Regions from separate parts of the Echinicola sediminis genome, predicted to be linked through region 2. Evidence: riboswitches for the same ligand, from Rfam matches in the RefSeq annotation. Region 2 holds a riboswitch; the other holds the start of a gene.
What was found. A riboswitch is a leader RNA that binds a small molecule or an ion and turns the genes downstream of it on or off. The one in region 2 is predicted to bind S-adenosylmethionine.

Region 1 (7,678 bases), on a different contig from region 2:
CCCCCTTATTGGGAGAAATCAAAGAAAAATAAACCATTGGCCGGCCTTAAGGGATTTAGGGCCGGCCAAGGTTTTTTATAGTTGGGAGGGGTCCGTAAGTTTGCCCATAAAGAGAATGGCCCCACTATGTTTTTCTTGAATGAAGAATACAAAGGGGCGATCGATGGTGATGCTTGTGGGACCTGGAATGGCCGATGTCAATTCAACAATTTCGACTACAGTGGCTGCTGCTGCTGCTGTTCCGGTTTCGTCCACCTCTATTAGTGCATCATGAATGACCCTGCTGATTTTCAGTAAATCCGTTGGAGTGTCAAAAAGTTCGGTGAAATTTTTTTCGTCAAATTCAAAAGGCGTAACCAGTCCCATGGCTTTGAGGTCATCCTTCATATTGTTGATTTTTTGACGCATTTTGAACTTAGGCATTTTGAGGATGATGTTCCTTTCCCTTGCATTTTCTCTGTACTGAGCCAATTGGGCAAGTGTCAATTGACTTTCGATTTGCTCAAGGCCATAGTGATCAGGAAGGAGAATGCCCATGGAATACTGGCCAGTGCTGTAAGGGATCTCTATATAGGTGAGGCCTTCATCTTTAAAAGTCAGAAAGCCGGCAGCTTGGTCAATGCCCATCATGTCCACCAAAGTTGACTGGGAAGCATTGATGTGAAATGTCTCTTTTTTTGTTTGGTTTTTATCGAATTGGAATTTCCAGTTTCCCTTAAAATAGATGGCGTTGACAAGGTACATTACCGCATCGGTGTCGACCTGATCAAGCATGTCTTTGATTAAGTTTTCTGTTTGATCTTCAATCCATTTATTGATGATATCGGCAGCACCGGTACTCTTCATGTCCAGCTGACTTAAGGCTGCCAGGTACTGGCTTTGCATGGTGTGTTGGAAGGCAGCCTTTACACTGAGGCTTTTTTTGTACCATATGCCGTTGGCGATGTTGAGTTTTACCTTGGGGTCCACCTCTTTAAGGAATTGGGTGAGTTCATGGTTGGCTCGATTGGCTTCTTCCAGGGAGGTGTTTTCGAAGTTTAATAAGTGCAGGTACTCGTGGAGAACCTCTCCTTTATTGCCGTTCATGGCCATGGAAAGAGCCTGCTGTATGCTGTAGGGGCTAAAAAAGAGGTTGGGCTGTTCACTTTTACTCAGCTGCTGGTACAGGTCAATTGCAAATGCACTACTGGAGCTGGCCAAGTCCTTTTCGTAATCCTGCAAGGTCCTGAGGTTTGGGATGATTTGCTCGTCTTTTGGTTTTTCATCCACACAGGAGGAAAGACTGCCCACAAAAAGGGCAAGGAAAAATAGGAGGCTGTACTTCATGGTTTCGGTTGTTTGATCTTCCCCAAGACGGAAAGAGAGCGGTAAACGCTACAAAAAAAAGCCTTTATGCTGAAGTGCATAAAGGCTCTAGGTAGTTGGTGTCTTATTGATTACCTGGATCTTTCCAGGGCTCTTTCCACATCCGCGATGATGTCATCGTGATGTTCGAGTCCTGCAGAAAGTCTGACCAGGCCAGGATGAATTCCTACACGCTCTCTCTCCTCTTCGGAAAGTTTGCTGTGTGTGGTCGATGCCGGGTGGGTGATGATGCTTCTGCTGTCTCCCAAATTGGCCGTAACAGTAATCATTTGTAGTTCATCGATAAATCTTTGCGCTCTTTCGATTCCTCCCTTTAGCGTCAAGGTAATGATCCCGCCGCCGTGTTTCATCTGCTTTTTTGCCAGGTCATACTGCGGATGGCTTTTCAGGAAGGGATATTTGACAAACTCGAGATCGCGGCTGTGTTGGAAAAAATCTGCCACTTTTAAGGCATTGGCACAATGTCTTTCCATTCGGACAGCCAAGGTTTCCATGCTTCGGGAAAGTATCCAGGCATTGAAAGGCGAAATGCTCGGTCCGGTATGGCGGGTGAAGAACTGCACCTCTTGGATAAGTTCTTTTTTGCCCAGAATCAGGCCTCCCAATACCCTTCCTTGTCCGTCGATGTATTTGGTGGCACTGTGGGCCACAATATCCGCTCCCCATTTGGCAGGCTGCTGAAGGTAAGGGGTGGCGAAACAGTTGTCGACCACCAAAATCAGGTTATGGGCTTTGGCAAATTTTCCCACCCACTCCAGGTCGATAACCTCCAGTCCTGGGTTGGAGGGCGTTTCAATGAACAACATTTTGGTGTTGGGCTGTACCAGCTTGTCCCAGTTTTCAATGTCAGAAATGTCACCATAGGTGGAAGTGATGCCCCATTTTGGGAAAACCCGGGTGAGCAATTGATGGGTAGAACCGAAAAGGGAACGGGAAGCAAGAATATGATCTCCCTGCTGTAAAAGGGAGGCTATGCTCCCAAACATCGCGGCCATTCCGGATGCAGTGGCAATTCCATCTTCAGTGTCTTCCAAGGCACAGACTTTTTCGATCAGGTCTGTACTGTTGGGGTTGGCATAGCGGGAATAGATGTTTCCGGGGATTTCATCGGCGAACATCTGACGGGCCTCTTCAGCACTTTCAAAGGTAAAGCTGGAGGTTAGGTAAATAGGGGCAGAGTGCTCTTTATGATTTGATTTGGAAGAAGCGATTCTGATGGCTTCGGTTTCAAAATGTTTATGTGACATAATTGCTGTTTCTTTTCAGAGTTAAAGTAAATGTTGATTGGGTGAAGGGACACGTTGCACACACATGGCGTACTTGCGTGAAATCCGGTGAGGGATAAGGAAAAAGGAAAGTGTTTGTAAGTGGTGCATAAAGTCTAATTTATAGTTCCCTAATTGATTATGGGGCAGGTATTGGCACCTTTCCAACGAGTAGGATGGTTGCCAGAGGGTCTTGGAGCCTGATCTCTCGCCTCTTCTTTATAAATCAGTTTCCTGAAGTCCTGCAAAATAAGGACAGCACGATTGAAATTCCAAACGATTTGATGTCTGTATCATGAAAATTGCCGAGAGGAATGGAATTTATGGTAGCAGTTCCTTGATGCTTTCTGCCCAAAGGTCATAGCCCTTTTTGTTTAGGTGCAATTGGTCACCTAGGAAAATGTCCTCCATTGGCTCCCCATCGGCATCCAATAAGATGTCCCATAGGTTGATAAAACTCACTTTTGCTGTTTGCTTGCAGTATTGTTCGAGTAGCTGGTTTAGCTCTTCGTACTTGTCTTTTAAATGCCATCTTGCAGGGCTTGGTTTTGGGCTGAGGAATACTATTTCAGCCTCTGGCAAGGTTTTACTGATTTTATCCGTCAGTTTTTTCATTGTACCCAGTACCGTTGTCGGTTTCTTTCCGCTGGCCAGGTCATTGTCTCCCTCGTAGATGAAGATTTTTTGGGGATGGTAACGGAAAATAAGTTCGTCTGAATAATACAGGAGTTCGTGGGTCTGCGACCCTCCAAAGCCCGTGTTGATGATGGTGAACTCAGGGAAGTAAGCGTTGAGGTCTTTCCATAGCCTTATGCTTGAACTTCCAGTAAAAAGAAAAACTGCGTTTTTATCTTCTGGTACAGGAGTGTTTTCGATGATCTCGCTGACTTCTTTTCGGAAGTGTTCCGGAGTTTCTTGTGCCAGGAGCAGCTGGGCAAGAAAAGTAAGGAACAATGTGGTGATGAAAATACCTTTTAGGGGCTGGAAGAAATTTCGTTTCATGGTTTTGATAAATAGGGTTTATGTATATCCGCAAAGACAACAGTAGCGCTAAATTAGCAAACCATTTCTCACAGCCTTGTCCACGGAGGCGGATAAGGCTGTGAGAAATAAATTTACTGGTGTAATTACGAATAATTGTAATTGGCTTTATTGCTTCTTTTGGTTTTTGGAAAAGTAAGGATAAAAATCTGTTTTTTTTATTTCTGGTCAGATTTGTGGTTTCAAAGATATCCCCAAATTACATGCTGCCGTAAATAGGCACATTGGAAAGTAGGTCATGGATAACGGACAATTTTCCGTACAGTTTAAGCTAATGACCGCTTTACTTTTCTGTAAATAAATACGGGGCGATGGAATGGTTTTTATACGGTTGAAGACCGAGAATCGGCTTTTGGAACCTTTTAGTGGGCATTCTGTCACTTTTTCTGTTATGGACAAAGATGGCGTGGTACTTTGGGGCTGAAATAGCCCGTTTTTTGATAGTAAGCAGTTTCAGTTATAGACCGTAAATATTCAATGGATAAACTTAAAAAGTTCCTTTGGTTTTGCAGTGGGGGGAATTTCTCCTTGCTCAAGAAATGCCTGACAGAGTCCAACAAGTATATGGGGATTGGAGGTACTGTGTTTTTTACGGGATTGTTGGCAGCTCTGTCGGCAGGCTATGCCCTCTTTACGGTCTTTGATGTATGGTATTGGGCGGTGCTTTTTGCAATCGTGTGGGGAGTGATGATTTTTAATTTGGACCGGTTTATTGTTTCCGGAATGAGGAAAAGAGCAAACGCCTGGCTGGAGTGGAAAATGGCCATCCCCAGAATAGTGTTGGCGATACTGTTGGCCCTGGTGATCTCCAAGCCTTTGGAGCTGAAGATATTCGAAAAGGAGATCAACCGGAAAATAGAAGAGGATAAAATACAGGCCTTGGCGGAGGCAAAATCAGGTTTGGATGAAGCCTTCCCGGAAGTGGATAGGCTGGAAGCGGAGAATGATGCATTGCGGGAGGAGGTACTGGTCAAAGAGGCTTTCAGGGATTTAAAGCAAAAAGAGTATGATGCCGAACGTTTTGGGGTAAAGACACCTGGGACCACAGGAATAGTGGGCCTGGGTACCAATGCCAAAAAGAAAGAGGAGCAGTTGGATGAAGCCTCCAAGGATTTGGCCGAATTGCAAAAGAGAAACTGGGCGAAAATTGATGCGAATGAGCTGGCCATTCAGGATATTTTGAAAGATAAAAAAGCTGTTCTTCAGCAGCAACAAGGAGCTATCAGCCAATATGATGGTTTGGCAGCAAGGATGGAGGCGCTTTCTGTTTTGTCCAAAAGTAGTCCTGCCATAGCCTTGGCCAATCTTTTTATTGTATTGTTGTTTGTGGGGATAGAAACAGCTCCGGTAATCGTAAAGCTGATTGCGGGACGTGGACCTTATGATCTCTTGATGGATAAGGCGGAAAGTGAGGTGGAGGTTTATACCAAAGAGATGAAGTTTAAAAATGAAGAAAAAAGCAAAAGTAGGCTCAGGTATTTTACAGAAACCCTAACGGAAGAGACCTCGTTGGCTATAAAGGAAACGCTTCATAGGAACCAGCATATGGCCGATCTTCGTATGAGGCAGTTGGAGCAAGGGAAAACGGAAGAGATGTCCGGGGAGGAGAAAAGCCTTTCTGAGAGTTCTTCTTAATAGGTGATGCATGTTATAGTGTCTGGGAGAGATTGGAGGGGACACTTTTCTTTGCGATCACTTCAAGTTGTTCCATGACATTAGGAATGGACTTCCACTCGGTCCAACTGATGATTTTAGCGATCCAACTCAGTTTTCTTCCCGGAGAGACAATCTTCAACGCCAGATTGTGGATGGCCTTGTCCCGTTGGTTCAGGCATTCAGGTCTGTTTTCAGCCATAAAATAGTTGTTGGCAAATTTCCAGGCGCCGTCCCTAGCCAACCGGATGCTGAAGTTGAGCAGCATTTCGTCCTTACCGTTTGCGAATTGGATGAAAAAGCCAAAAACAGGGGAAACCTTAGAAAGGTTTGCTTTTACACCATCCACCAATTCGGACAGTATCAGGTTGATTTTGTCAAAATCGTTAATGATTTCCAAGATATTTTGACCTTTCATGGTTTCTACCGTCGCGATGCCGAGGTCCAGGTTGATATGGGCATTGATGCCTAATAATAGATGTTGCAAAACCATGTGCCCGCCGGATTCGGAGGTGTCAAAAGCGCAAAGCCAGCTTTTTGTAGGGTCTTTGCTGGTTTTGTAGGCATCGTAGGCATCAAAGAATCTTTGGGCAAAGAAGATGTCCAGCTTTTCCATGCGTGGGTTGTCCTCGAATTCGCTGTTTTCAATACCTGTTTTTATCCTGATAGTGACTTGTCTGTAAAGTACTGCAAAATAGCCTATTCTACTATTGCTGGATTGGCATTGAGAAACGATCTCGTCCATTCTTGCGATGACCTGGTCGATGTTGTCCATTGAGAAAAAGTGGATTTAAAATGTTTTCGGTATTAATATAGTGGATGCACGGAAAAATTAAGTTGCCGGAAGCGATTTTTTGTGATTTTGTAGAAAGTTGTGGTTTTTATCCCGCTTGGGATTGTTGAATCGGTTTAGTACAGTGTATTAAAAGAATATGTCTTTTTAGAGCTACGTATAATTACTTGTTTTTATGTTTGCGAGCCAGCGTGAATGGAAATTATTTCGGTCGTATAGTTGTGGCGAAAAATATTTTATATTAAGTTTAGAGAAGTTTTGGTTCTAAAAATGAGGAACAAATCCTTTTTTTCCAAAATATATACGGCTGTTAGTCAGTTAAAATAAACCCATTCGAAGGATCTTTGCAGAGATCCTTCTTTTTTTTGTCTTTTTTTAAACCTGTTTTACGGGTTTTTACGTAAAACTTATTAATGCCGGTTGTTTTTTAAACCTGTGTTTAAAGTTTTTGTGTAAAAGGTGGTTTTTTTACCGTTGTTTTTAGTCTGTTTTGGGGATAAATGCTTTTAAATACATTTATCCCGATATTTTAATACCCGATTCTTTTGAAGCTGCGAATATAAGGGGTGAGGATCAGTTGTTGATGGGGCAGTAGGTTATGAATTTGTTAATTCATAAAAAAAGCTACCAATCGGTAGCTTTTTATTTTAAAGTATAGTAAAAGGGGTAGGTCAGGCATAATTATATTCCGGTTTCCAATATTCGATGGTTTTATCAAACAGCGATTGGTTCGCCAGATGGATACATGTGGCAGTAGTAGCTCCACTAATGACATTGGAGGCGGGCAAGGAATTGTCATGGATAGACTTGTGGAAATCCTTCAGGGCATACCAAGTACCGTCTTTGGTTTTTTCCTCCAAAAGAGGAATGCCCTTTCCATCCTTCCAGGTCAGTTTGGTGGCCCCTGATACCCCGTCAACGATTTGTAGTTCTTCCATTTTTTCTTTTTCCGGATAGAAATACCCCTCGTTCATTAGGAGCTCGACTGTACCCTGAGTGCCTTTGATGCTAAAAGAATAGCCTTCACGGGCATTGCTGCAGGTGGCGCCGAAGTTGCCGATCATTTCTTGCTTATCGTATCTCAGCAGGAGTTGCACATTGTCGAATGTTTCCCGGCCATCGTGGTAGTTGTCTATGCCTCCAGTTCCGATGATGGTGTCAGGATGGGTCTCGAAGGCCCAATTGATAAAGTCGATCTGATGGGAGAGCAATTCCGCCGGTAGTCCTCCTGAATATTCTTTATACATTCTCCAGTTGATCGTTCTTTCAAGGGAAGGGTCGGGCACGGGTCTTTTCCAGTTCCAGTTTCTGTCCCATCTGGAATCGATTTGGGTGACTTTTCCCATATAGCCAGACTGGATCATGTCTTTTACCTTATAGTATAAAGGGGTGTAGCGGTATTGGTGTCCTACCTGAAGAGTGAGTTTGGGATTCTCGTTTACCAAGTGGATAAGTTCCATTGCTTCAGGGATGTTATACGTCATGGTTTTTTCCAAGTAAACATGTTTTCCGGCCTGTAAGGCAGCTTTGGCCGGGGAAAAGTGCATATTTAGTGGCGTGG
Region 2 (7,678 bases):
AATCGGTGCTTGATGGATCCATCTGTATCCCGATCAATCAGCACATGTTTGGGGGCAGGAATCAGGCAATGCTGAATTCCTCCATAGCCTCCCAGTGACTCCTGATAGGCACCGGTATGGAAAAAGCCGATGTACTGAGGTTTGTGGTCCTCCTTCTTGGGCAGGTATATATTGTACTGATGCGCCTCAGAGTTGTAGTAGTCCATGCTGTCGCAGGTCAGTCCTCCAAGGTTGATATTATGGTATTCTTCGTCCCAATTGTTTACGGCCAGCATGATGTACTTTTGGTTCAGGCCCCAGCTGTCCGGCAATTGCGTAATGAATGACCCATCGATCATGTACCAAAGCTCCTTGTCATTTTGCAGTTTTTCTTCCAAAACCGAATAAAGCACTGCCCCACTTTCACCAACTGTATAGCTGCCAAATTCCGTGAAGATATTGGGTTCCACGGTATTGTTTTTGGCACACATCCACTTGATGTTTTTGATGATCTGATCGGCCATATACTGGTAATCATAGTCAAAAAACACGTTGGTCTTGATCGGCCAGCCACCACCGATATCCATGGTATCCAGTTCCGGGCAAATGGCTTTCAGGTCTACATATTTCTGGATAAACCTGGTCAGTTCCGACCAATAGTAGGCTGTATCCCTGATACCTGAATTGATAAAGAAATGCAGCATTTTCAGGCTGACATTGGGATTGTTCTTGATCTTGGTTTCGTAAAGTTCAATAATGTCCTTGTAGCGCACCCCCAACCTGGAAGTATAAAAGCCAAACTTAGGCTCTTCATCCGCGGCTATTCTGATCCCTACCTGAAAGGGTACCTTGACATGCTCCAGGTAGTAATCGATTTCGGTCAAATTATCCAAAACCGGAATACAGTTTTTAAAACCATCATTGAGCAAACCTGCTATGTACTCTTTATACAAGTCCCTTTTGAAGCCATTGCAGACGATGTAGGTATCTTTGGTGATTTTTCCTTTTTCGTACAGGCTCCTGACCAAGGGAATGTCAAAAGTAGAAGAGGTCTCGATATGAATATCATTCTTCAGGGCCTCATCCAGCACAAAACTGAAATGGGATGACTTGGTACAATAGCAATACGTGTATTTCCCGTGGTAATCATGGGCCTGCATGGCATTGTTGAAATAGGTCTTAGCATTTTGAATGCTTTCGCTGATCTTTGGCAGGTAAGTAAGCTTCAGCGGGGTACCATAGGTTTCTATGATCTCCATCAAATCCACCCCATTAAACAAGAGCTGATTATCTTCCACCTTGAACTCTTTGGTAGGAAAATCAAAAGTTTGCTGAATTAGGTCAATGTATTTGTTCATTAGGCTTCAAAGGTTAATGACTTAAGAGGGCGAAAATTGCACCAGATAATTGGGATTTCAAAAAGGTAACTTTCTTAAGTAAGAAAATATTTCATGCACCTCCAAATCCTAGGCCCTCTCATTCTGATTTAAAAAAACAAAAACTCCCTGACCGTGAGGCCAGGGAGTAGGATATGGTTATTGTTTCTGGTTTATTAATGCCTTCAGAATTTTAGATCGTTAAATAACAAGCGCTCTTCCAATTGGTGCTTCTCCTGATTGGCCAATACTTTTCTTAGCACTTGCTTGAACCTGATTTCTTCACCTACCATCTTGAAAACTTTCTCCACATATTTCTTGGCGATGGCTTCGTTGGATTTGTAAAACTTCAGGGTAAAGCTTCTGGTTTCATGGATATTTTCCAAAAACACTTCCTTGGGCTGGCCAGCCAGAACAATTCCCCTGAAAAGGGCATAATGCTCGGCCAATTCGCCAGTCAGGCTAAAGTAGATTGCTTGAAAGCTTTTGTTTGCTCCCGGAAAGTTCCCAAAATTAAAGGCCCCTTCCCCTTCTACCTGAACGGAATCATGTTCCTTCAACCAATCATGTACGCTGATGGATTCCTCCGTAGGAAGGTTCCGGATGACAGATTGAAAACTGAAAGTATTGGTGGATAGTGCTGAATTATAGTTAGAAGCTATTGCTGTCATGGTATTTCGTTTTTTAGTGTTACTAGTTTGTCTTTTTTGCCGCTATTGTTTTAGATCAACAATTGCAATGGATGATTTTCTTTTGCTGTAACTCCCGAATTCGTTGTGTGCCCATGTTTTTCATAATTTATAGGTCCTTAATTGATTGAGGCAGGATTTAGCACCTTTTCTCTGTCACGAGGGATAGGTTGCTATAGGTTCTCAGAGCCTGTTCTCTCCCCTATTCTTTATAAATTAGCTACTGGCCTTCGCTGGCGCTTCACTAATAACTTCACCAAAGGTACTACAATTTTTTATAAATACTAATATCCCTATAGATTTTGTAGGGTTTTATTTTTAAAAGTTTTTTCCCGCCTAACTTACAAGGGATCAAAAGCTAAGCTGCAGGCCTTCCTAAGCGCTTTTTACAGAATTAAGCCAAAAAAGTATTCTTACGATGATAATGGAATATATCCCCTGATTTAAAACCCTGGATAAACTATTATCAATTTCCTCTTTAATTGGTCTACTGGTCTATGTCCTTCGCCAAGATCGACATCTCCAAAGACCTGGGTTGGGCTACTCCCCAACTGAAAACCCACTGGCTATGCTATCAACTTTCCGACATTCAAACCTTAAACCCGAATTCCAAGACTTATAAAAAAGTAACGTACAATAGCTAACTTATGAACCTGAGTTCGATTTAAAAGCAGTGAAATAGGATCGCTGCGTCATTGCGAACCCTTTTGTGCTTGGGTAAGTGTGGGAGGAAAGGGTGCGGCAATCTTCTTATTATGAGATTCCCACAGCTTCCTTCTCGCAATCCTACGCCAAGCCTCGGAATGACGTCTTTGAAACTTGAACTGAGATTATGACATAAGTTAGATGGAAACATGCATTTGCTTATCTACGCCACGGCGCACAAGTATTACGGACTTAAAATGCTTTAAAATCAGTCGCTTTGCTTCCCGATTTATCGGGACTGATTTTCTTGCATTTTCAGTCCTTCCCGACAGTAGCCGGGACAGGCTATAACGAATCCTATTGCATAATCCGGGTTAAAACTTTCCAACTACTTATTAAATGCACATTTTTAACTACTTTTGTGGGATTATTTCGGCCTTTGAGAAGAGGGCCGATAAATTACCCAAATAAACCTTGAGATTAAATTCCTATGAGAAACATCGAGCTTGTCGAAGTAAGATCAGAACTAGCTGCAGGTACCCGTGGGGCCAGCTTGGGAGTGGACGCCCTCAAAGTGGCCAGTTGGGATAAAAAATCAAACTTTTTTACCAAGTTTGATCCCATCAATGTTCCTGACGCCAATAATTACCTTTGGAAAAACAATCCCTTTCCCAATGCAAAATACATTGACGGGGTGCTGGAGGTAATCACCAATGTCTATGAAACGGTCAGGAAGTTGCGCCAGGAGAAAAAGTTTCCCATCATCCTGGCCGGGGACCATTCCACTGCTGCGGGCAGCATCATGGGCATCAAAGCGGCCGATCCTGAAAAGAGGCTGGGGGTCATTTGGATCGATGCCCATGCGGACATCCACAGCCCTTATACTTCTCCTTCGGGGAACATGCACGGCATGACCTTGGGGATGTGCCTACAGGAAGACAATCTGGACTGCCAACAGCAGGCCCCTTCGGACGAGGAGATTGCCTATTGGGAAAAGATCAAAAAGATCGGCGGGGATTTCCCCAAGATCAAAGCGGAGGACATCGTGTACATCTCCGTCAGGGATACCGAAAAGCCGGAGGATCATTTGATACAAAAGCACGGTATTAAAAACTTCCCTACCAAAGAGGTCAGGGAAAAAGGAGTGGAAACCATTGCCAAAGAGGCCTTGGCACTCCTAAAAGATTGCGAACAAATTTACATATCGTTCGATGTGGACAGCATGGACAGCTCCATTTCCGTCGGTACGGGCACACCGGTTCCGGATGGATTGACGGTGAAAGAAGCCATCCACTTGAACGAAGAATTTATAAAAGACAAGCGAGTATGTTGCTGGGAAATCGTGGAAGTAAACCCTACTTTGGATTCCGAAAATGCCATGGCAGAAATAGCCTTCGAGGTACTGGAATCCACCACCCATTCCCTGGTAAACAACTTTTGAAGATAAATTTAAAACAAGAATGACCATTCAAGAACAAATTCTAAAAGCCATCAGCCAAGCTTTTGAGACAGCTTTTGATCATCAGGTGGCCCCTGAAACGCTGGCCTTGCAACCTACAAGAAAGGAATTTGAGGGCAACTATACCTTTGTGTTGTTTCCATTTTTGAAATTCACCAAGATGAAGCCAGAAGACAGTGGCGAAAAAATCGGCCAGTACCTGGCAGAAAACTGTGCGGTGGTGAGCGGCTTTAATGTGGTCAAAGGATTCTTGAACATTTCTGTGAACGAACAATCCTGGCTGGAGGTGTTCCAAAAGCTTTATCAGAAAGAAAACCTCGGGCAGCTGCCTGACAAGGGCCAAAAGGTGATGGTGGAATTCAGTTCCCCCAATACCAACAAGCCCCTCCATTTGGGACATTTGAGAAATAACTTCCTTGGTTTTGCCGTGTCAGAAATCTTGGCGGCCAACGGCTATGAAGTAATCAAGGCCAACCTGGTCAATGACCGAGGGATCCATATCTGTAAATCCATGGTGGCCTACCAGCGCTTCGGCAATGGGGAAACCCCTGAATCCGGTGGACTAAAAGGCGACCATCTTGCCGGCAAATACTATGTGCTTTTTGACAAGGCCTACAAAGAGGAGATCAAGGAGTTGGTAGGACGCGGTCTTTCAGAAGATGAAGCCAAAAAGCAGGCCCCGCTCATGCTGGAAGCTCAGGAGATGCTCAGAAAGTGGGAAGCGGGGGATGAGGAAACCGTGCTTTTGTGGAAAACCATGAACGGCTGGGTTTACGAAGGATTTGATGCCACTTACACTAAAATGGGTGTGAGCTTTGACCAGTATTATTACGAGTCAGACACTTACCTGCTGGGAAAAAACATCGTAGAGGAAGGCCTGAAAAAAGGCGTGTTTTTCAAAAAAGACAACGGCTCCGTTTGGGCAGACCTTACGGATGAAGGACTGGACGAAAAACTGGTCCTCAGGGGGGATGGCACCTCCGTGTACATCACCCAGGACATGGGTACAGCTGATCTGAAATACGAAGACTTTAAAATCGACAAGTCGGTATATGTGGTGGGCAACGAACAGGATTACCATTTCGATGTTCTCTTTAAAATCATGCGCAAATTGGGACGGCCTTATGGAGAAGGGCTTTACCACCTTTCGTATGGCATGGTGGACCTGCCTACCGGCAAGATGAAATCCCGCGAAGGCACGGTGGTGGATGCTGATGACCTGATCCAGGAGATGATCGATACTGCAGAAAGCCACACCAAGGAACTTGGCAAAATCGAGGGTTTCTCTGAACAACAGGCCAAAGAGCTGTATGAAATGCTTGGGCTGGGCGCATTGAAATACTTCCTTTTGAAGGTGGATCCGAAAAAACGCATGCTGTTCAACCCTCAGGAATCCATCGAATTCCAGGGAAATACGGGGCCTTTTGTCCAGTACTCCCACGCCCGGATCGCCGCCATATTGAGAAAGGCGGACCAAATCGGCGTGAACTATCAGTTGGATGGATTTGACGCCCTGGACCATATTGAAGAGACCGAAAAGGAATTGATCATTTTGCTGAACAATTTCGAAAAGAAAATTGAACAGGCAGGTGAAGAGCTTAGCCCCTCTGTCATCGCCCAGTACATGTTCGATTTGGCAAAGGAATACAACCGCTTTTACGCAGAACTTCCTATCTTTAGCGAAGCCGACCAAAAAGTCCGAAGCTTCCGCGTGGCATTAAGTGCGCAGGTGGCCAGAACTTTGCAGGCCGGAATGAAGTTATTAGGAGTAAAAGTCCCAGAAAGAATGTAATTATGAAAAACCTAGTTTTTATCTGTGCCATGGTAGCCCTGGTAGCCTGTGGTGCTAAAACAGAACAAACCCAGTCCGATGCAGCCTATGAAACTGCCTCGAAAAGCCAAGCTGACATGCAGCCAAAAACACTCTACGATTTTACCATGACCGACATTGACGGCAACACGGTGGATTTCAGCCAATACAAAGGCAAAAAACTGCTGATCGTCAATGTGGCCTCCAAGTGTGGATATACCCCGCAATACGAGGACCTGCAGAAACTGAATGAGGAATATGGGGATAAAATCACCATCTTAGGCTTCCCTGCCAACAATTTCGGTGGACAGGAGCCTGGCACCAATGAAGAGATCAAGAAATTCTGTACAGGAAATTATGGTGTGACCTTCCCGATGTTTGAAAAAGTTTCCGTCAAAGGCGTGGACAAGCATCCGCTTTACCGATGGCTCTCGGACAAATCCATGAACGGATGGAATGACCAAGAGCCCACTTGGAATTTCTGCAAGTACTTCATCGATGAAAACGGTGAGCTGAAGCATTTCTTCCAATCATCGGTCAATCCTTTTGATGAAGAAATCATCAAGCTCATAGAAGCCTAAAAAGATTGTATATTAATAAGGAAGAGCTTCTGTAATCAGGAAGCTCTTCATCATTTACCCTATTTTACAGTGGACGTCACATTAGCGAACAAGAGGCAGGCCTGGCTGCATGCCGTCAGATTGAGGACCCTTCCTTTGGCCTTGGCCAGCATCCTTATGGCCAGCTTTATTGCCTGGTCACATGGCTTATTCAAATGGGAAGTCTTTGCTCTCGCCGCTTTGACGACTACCCTGCTCCAGATACTTTCCAACCTGGCCAATGATTACGGGGACAGCGTCCATGGTGCGGACAGCGATGAACGGGAAGGACCTATTCGGGCCGTTCAGTCCGGCATCATCCAGCCAAAGGAAATGAAAAATGCTATGATCCTCTTGGGAATCCTTAGCTTTCTCAGTGGAATCGGACTGCTTTACATCGCTCTGGATAGCTGGTTGGTTTTCTTCACTTTTATAGGCCTTGGCTTACTGGCTATCTTTGCCGCGGTGAACTATACTTCAGGCACCAATCCTTATGGCTATATGGGACTGGGAGACATCTCCGTCTTCCTCTTTTTCGGTCTGCTCGGAGTGTTGGGCACCTATTTCCTGCACACCATGAGCTTTTCCACAGCTTTGATCTTACCTGCGGTCTCCCTTGGTTTTTTCAGCACTGCCGTGCTCAACATTAATAATATCAGGGACATTGAGTCTGACCAGAAGGCCGGTAAAAAATCCATCCCGGTCCGCATTGGACGAAAAGCAGCTGTAAAATACAACTGGGCCTTGATACTCCTGGGAAACCTATCGTTGGTCTTATTCTCCATTTTGGAGAACAATTATGGTGGGTTATTGGCACTGGCCGTCACCCCGCTGATGGTCCACATTGCCAGCCAGGTGGACAAAAGGACAAGTTCCAAGGAGCTGGACCCCTTTCTAAAAAAAATGGCCATCTCCACCCTGCTGTGGGTACTGGCCTTTGGTGCCGGACTGCTCGTCTTCGCTTGACATTTGGCAGGGTTGCCGGGCTTGCACCTGTAGCTTAAGAAGGTCTACTACCAAGTCCAATAAGGGGGATTTCCAGAACGCCAGGCAGTCCTTCTGCTTCCTTCCCCCAGTTTTCATCCTCAGCCGACTATGCAATAATCATTTGGCTATTTGAT

Region 1: linked by a shared signal. The riboswitch ahead of ACYVAA_RS03260 (trans-sulfuration enzyme family protein) and the one ahead of ACYVAA_RS17750 (hypothetical protein) in region 2 are both predicted to bind S-adenosylmethionine.

What each region holds. Positions count from the first base shown of each region.
Region 1 covers NZ_BAAHAP010000008.1:6,194-13,871, forward strand. Annotated here, with positions in the region: gene ACYVAA_RS03250 (beta-N-acetylhexosaminidase) at 1-32, shown strand, start outside; gene ACYVAA_RS03255 (serpin family protein) at 76-1,326, opposite strand; gene ACYVAA_RS03260 (trans-sulfuration enzyme family protein) at 1,437-2,612, opposite strand; SAM riboswitch class I at 2,749-2,858, opposite strand; gene ACYVAA_RS03265 (SGNH/GDSL hydrolase family protein) at 2,952-3,632, opposite strand; gene ACYVAA_RS03270 (DUF4407 domain-containing protein) at 4,149-5,306, shown strand; gene ACYVAA_RS03275 (DUF5995 family protein) at 5,320-6,099, opposite strand; gene ACYVAA_RS03280 (Gfo/Idh/MocA family protein) at 6,789-7,678, opposite strand, start outside.
Region 2 covers NZ_BAAHAP010000085.1:400-8,077, forward strand. Annotated here, with positions in the region: gene ACYVAA_RS17745 (arginine decarboxylase) at 1-1,337, opposite strand, end outside; gene ACYVAA_RS17750 (hypothetical protein) at 1,541-2,026, opposite strand; SAM riboswitch class I at 2,151-2,262, opposite strand; gene ACYVAA_RS17755 (arginase) at 3,180-4,130, shown strand; gene argS (arginine--tRNA ligase) at 4,150-5,940, shown strand; gene ACYVAA_RS17765 (glutathione peroxidase) at 5,943-6,539, shown strand; gene ACYVAA_RS17770 (prenyltransferase) at 6,609-7,523, shown strand.